One region of the Planococcus beijingensis genome, then DNA from elsewhere that is predicted to be linked to it. Evidence: a T-box and tRNA genes for the amino acid it is inferred to sense, from the RefSeq annotation. Region 1 holds a T-box; the other holds one or more tRNA genes.
The links. A T-box is a leader RNA that pairs with one kind of tRNA and senses whether it is charged. The one in region 1 lies ahead of IRE19_RS06550 (valine--tRNA ligase), so its partner is inferred to be a tRNA-Val.

Region 1 (2,467 bases):
GAAAATTAAATTTCCAGCTGCTGAACTGTTGGCGCCCATTATGGCCATGGCGATTGTCCAGGCCGTGTCGGGGGATGTCCTGATTGATATGCCGTACTGGCTCATTGCTATTGCACAGGTCTGCATCGGTGCGAATCTCGGCCTGCAGATGGAAGGAATCGGCGACAAACTGACGTTCCGGCTGGGTGCTGCAATTGTCCTGAACAATGTGCTGCTCATCAGCTTCACCGTATTAATTGCCAGGGTTCTCGCTACTTGGCTGCCTGAATACATATTCCTCGACTTCTTTCTAAGTGCAGCACCCGGTGGCATAGCGGAAATGGCCATCACCGCGCTCGCTGTTGGAGGGGACGTGGCACTCATCACCGGATTCCAGCTGTTCCGGCTGTTCTTTATTCTATTGGTGGCCGCGCCGCTTGTGGCATTCATTGTAAAAAAACTTGACGCTAAAACCGGATATTGAGTACAATAAGAGTAATTAGATATTCATGCGTTGATGAGGATAGTAGAATGTGTGTGCATTTCAGAGAGAAGGCCGATTGGTGAGAGGCTTTCATGGACCCATGTTTGAATGTCACCTCGGAGCAGTTGCCGTGAAATGAGTAGCGGGAACCGGACTTAACATCCGTTATGAAACTTGAGAGCCAGGTGTGCAAGTGGACCTGTGTATAAAGGTGGTACCGCGAAAAACTCCTTCGTCCTTTACAGACGACAGGAGTTTTTTGCGTTCTATCAGAAATAAGAGGAGGAATTCCAATGACTGAACAAATGTCTACTAAGTACGATCCGCAATCCATTGAGAAAGGCCGTTACGAATGGTGGGTCGACAACAAATTCTTTGAAGCGAAACCGGAAAGCGGCAAAACGCCGTATACCATTGTGATCCCCCCGCCGAACGTTACCGGCAAGCTGCATTTAGGGCATGCCTGGGACACGACATTGCAGGACATCATGACGCGCATGAAACGCATGCAGGGCTTTGACGCATTATGGCTGCCTGGAATGGACCATGCCGGCATTGCGACGCAAGCGAAAGTGGAAGGCAAATTGAAAGAAGAAGGGCGTTCACGCTATGATTTGGGCCGTGAAGCATTTCTTGAAGAGTCATGGAAATGGAAAGACCAATACGCGGGACACATCCGTGAGCAATGGGCAAAACTGGGTCTTGGCCTTGATTATTCCCGTGAGCGGTTTACATTGGATGCCGGTTTATCAGATGCGGTGCGCGAAGTTTTCGTAAAGCTCTATGAGAAAAAATTGATCTACCGCGGGAAATACATCATCAACTGGGATCCGGCGACGAAAACTGCTATTTCGGATATTGAAGTTATCTACAAAGACGTACAAGGTGCGTTTTACCATATGCGTTATCCGTTGGCAGATGGCAGCGGCCATATCGAAATCGCGACGACGCGTCCGGAAACGATGCTGGGCGATACAGCGGTTGCAGTTCACCCGAAAGATGAGCGCTACCAGCACTTGATCGGCAAAAAAGTGATCCTGCCAATTATCGGCCGTGAAATGGAAATCGTTGCGGATGACTATGTGGACATGGAATTCGGAAGCGGTGCTGTGAAAATCACGCCGGCTCATGACCCGAATGACTTTGAAATTGGTAACCGCCACAACCTGGAACGTGTGCTGATCATGCACGAAGACGGTACGATGAATGAAAATGCCGGCAAATACGAAGGGCTTGACCGCTTCGAATGCCGCAAGCAGATCGTCAAGGACTTGCAGGATTTGGATGTGTTGTTCAAAATCGAAGAACATATGCATTCTGTAGGACACTCAGAACGCAGTGGAGCAGTTGTTGAGCCGTATCTGTCTACACAATGGTTTGTTGACATGAAGCCTTTGGCTGCCGCTTCAGTGGAAGCACAGAAAACCGATGCCGGCGTCAATTTTGTACCGGACCGTTTCGAGAAAACCTACCTGCACTGGATGGAGAACATCCGCGACTGGTGCATTTCACGCCAGCTTTGGTGGGGACATCAAATTCCAGCCTGGTACCATAACGAAACAGGTGAAATTTATGTAGGGCACGAAGCACCGGCGGATGCTGAAAACTGGACACAGGACGAAGACGTTCTAGATACGTGGTTCTCGTCTGCATTATGGCCGTTCTCAACGCTCGGCTGGCCGAAAGAAAACGATGACCTTAGCCGCTACTATCCGACCGATGCGTTGGTTACAGGCTATGACATCATCAATTTCTGGGTATCCCGGATGATTTTCCAGGCACTTGAATTCACAGGTGAAAAACCGTTTAAAGACGTATTGATCCACGGCCTTGTACGCGATGCGGAAGGACGCAAAATGTCCAAATCACTGGGCAACGGAGTTGATCCGATGGATGTCATTTCTCAATACGGTGCAGATTCCCTGCGTTACTTCCTGGCTACTGCTTCATCTCCAGGACAGGATCTCCGCTACTCGAACGACAAAGTCGAGTCGGTTTGGAACT
Region 2 (2,467 bases), on a different contig from region 1:
GCTGCAATACATAGAAAACGCCTTATTCAATTTACAATTGATTGAGGCGTTTTATTATGCGGATCTCCAGGACAGTTATAACTGAACCCAAATCCGCAAACCGCTATCGCATTGCCAGAAAGCCTAATTATCCATATAATAATGGAAACGAAAGCAGGGATCCTATGAAACTAAAACTTATGCTGATGGCCTTATTCTTTCTTTCAGGATGCGGCATGCTGGAATCGACTGATACATCCGGCACAACCGACCGGATCGATGTGGAAGTGACGCAGGTCATTGATGGCGATACCATAAAAATCATTTATGAAGGCGAAGAAGTCACTGTCCGTTACTTATTGATGGATACGCCGGAAACCAATCACCCGCGCCTGGGTGAACAGCCTCTTGGCAAAGAAGCGACAAAAGAAAACAAACGGCTGATCGAATCAGGCGATGTCTCGATCGAGTTTGACGTCGGCGACCGTTTTGACGATTATGACCGCTTGCTGGCTTATATCTACGTCGATGGCGAAAGTGTTCAGGAACAGATGCTGGAGTCTGGACTGGCCCGGGTTGCCTATGTCTTCCCTCCAAATACCCGTTACCTGGATGATTTTGAAAAAGCGGAGCAAATTGCCAAGGACGAGGAAGCAGGGATTTGGCAATACGAAAACTATTCCACCGACCGGGGCTTCAATTCAGAAGCATTTGGACAGGAATCTTCCGGAAATGCCCGTTCCTCCACTGAAGAGCCAATAGCCGGCGATTGTGAAATCAAAGGAAATATCAACCGCAACGGCAATAAAATCTATCACATGCCGAGTGATTCTTCTTATGAACAAACCAATCCCGAAGAATGGTTCTGTACAGAACAAGAAGCGCAAGACGCCGGTTTTAGAGGAGTTGGACAGTAGGACAGCAGTTCTTTAAGAGGCTTTCTTCCGGCTGTGTCGTCGATGAAATACAGCGTATTTCCGCATGCCCTGACAGTGCTCCGGGCGGGACGGATAAAGGGAAATACAGCGCTTATTTTTCTTCTCCAAAAACTATTGACTTTTTCCGTGGACAAGCTATACTTATATTTGTCCTGGAAATTGAGATTCCTTAGCTCAGCTGGGAGAGCGCTACCTTGACAGGGTAGAGGTCGCTGGTTCGAGCCCAGTAGGAATCATATAGTATGATGAAGAACCGCACAGCCATTTAGGCTGCGCGGTTTTTTTGTATCACAAAAAACGGGATGCATAAAGCTCCCGCACCAAATTTGAAATCCTATTCATCTTTATCTTCAACATCAAAACTGCATCAAAAACAGCAAGGCGATCCCCAGTAAGTTCATCCCGTAAAAATAAAAGCCATCTTGAAAACTTATGTGCTCTTCACCAAAAAAATACAAATTCATCCGCTTCATTTTATCATCCTTTTTTGTCACTTTTTTAGGCCATGCCTGCTGGTTTAATCCACCATCACAATCGACACGATTTCATCCACGGGCAGTCTGCGTTGCTTGAATGGATCCTCATAAATCAGCATTCGAGTTTTCCCATCAATGCTTTTAATCTTCCCCCTGTGTGCCTCGATGGCACCATCTTTCCAGCAGCGGATGAGAACTTCGCATTGCCGTTTCAGCGCAATCTCCATCTCTTCCTGAATCAGCTGCAAGTCGTCTCCGTTCAACTCGGGTTTTGGCACTTGTTCGTCTTTCTCGTACCATTCCCGGATCATTTCGACATGTTCTGGCAGCATCAAGGCTGTCCATTTAATGTTTCCGCGATCTTTAATATCGCCGACTGTCTTTAAATACTTATTGCGTTTCATCGGACCACCCCTATTCTTTGTTGTGTCCGCCGATCAATTTTGTCCGCGCTATGGCGGTGCCCGCCTGTGTGCCCGAGATGCCCCGGTAGATAGCCGAATAGCCATACTTTTTCCGGATGGCATCCATGGCACTCCCTAAGCGCCTGTTTTCAAACTTCCTTTCATCGAACAGACTTAACTGCATCGACGCCTCTTCTTCCAGATTGCTGATGGACAATGAAATCTGGCGAACCGGTTTATGTTGGAAATGCTCATGAAAAATCTCCTGGCAGACGCGATAAATTTTCAGCGTATCATTCGTTGCTTCGTCAATAGAGCGCGAACGGGAGAATCCGCCGCCGAATACGGACTTGCTGTAAACAACACTCAAGTGAATTGTCCGCCCCATGCGGCGAGCTTTACGCGTACGCATCCCAACATCTTCACACATTTCCAGAATAATCGTCATGATGTCTTTTTCTTCTATGTAATCGCGATATAAAATCTGTCCTTTTCCGTAACTGACCTGTCCCTCCACCAAAGGCGCGCCTAAATCCGACAAGTCGATGCCATTGGCGTGTTGGTGGAGTTGATTGCCCATAATCCCAAAGCGCTCCTCCAAAAGCGAGACATCTGTACAGGCCAAATCTCCAATACAAAAAATCCCCATGCTGTTTAAGGTCTTTTCCAT

Region 2: it encodes a tRNA-Val, which carries the amino acid that the T-box ahead of IRE19_RS06550 (valine--tRNA ligase) is inferred to sense. The anticodon was not compared.

What each region holds. Positions count from the first base shown of each region.
Region 1 is NZ_JADHDZ010000002.1:71,773-74,239, forward strand. Features, by position in the region: gene IRE19_RS06545 (AbrB family transcriptional regulator) at 1-463, shown strand, start outside; T-box leader at 485-706, shown strand; gene IRE19_RS06550 (valine--tRNA ligase) at 757-2,467, shown strand, end outside.
Region 2 is NZ_JADHDZ010000001.1:707,656-710,122, reverse strand. Features, by position in the region: gene IRE19_RS03285 (thermonuclease family protein) at 165-896, shown strand; tRNA gene IRE19_RS03280 (tRNA-Val) at 1,081-1,153, shown strand; gene IRE19_RS03275 (YolD-like family protein) at 1,435-1,797, opposite strand; gene IRE19_RS03270 (Y-family DNA polymerase) at 1,808-2,467, opposite strand, start outside.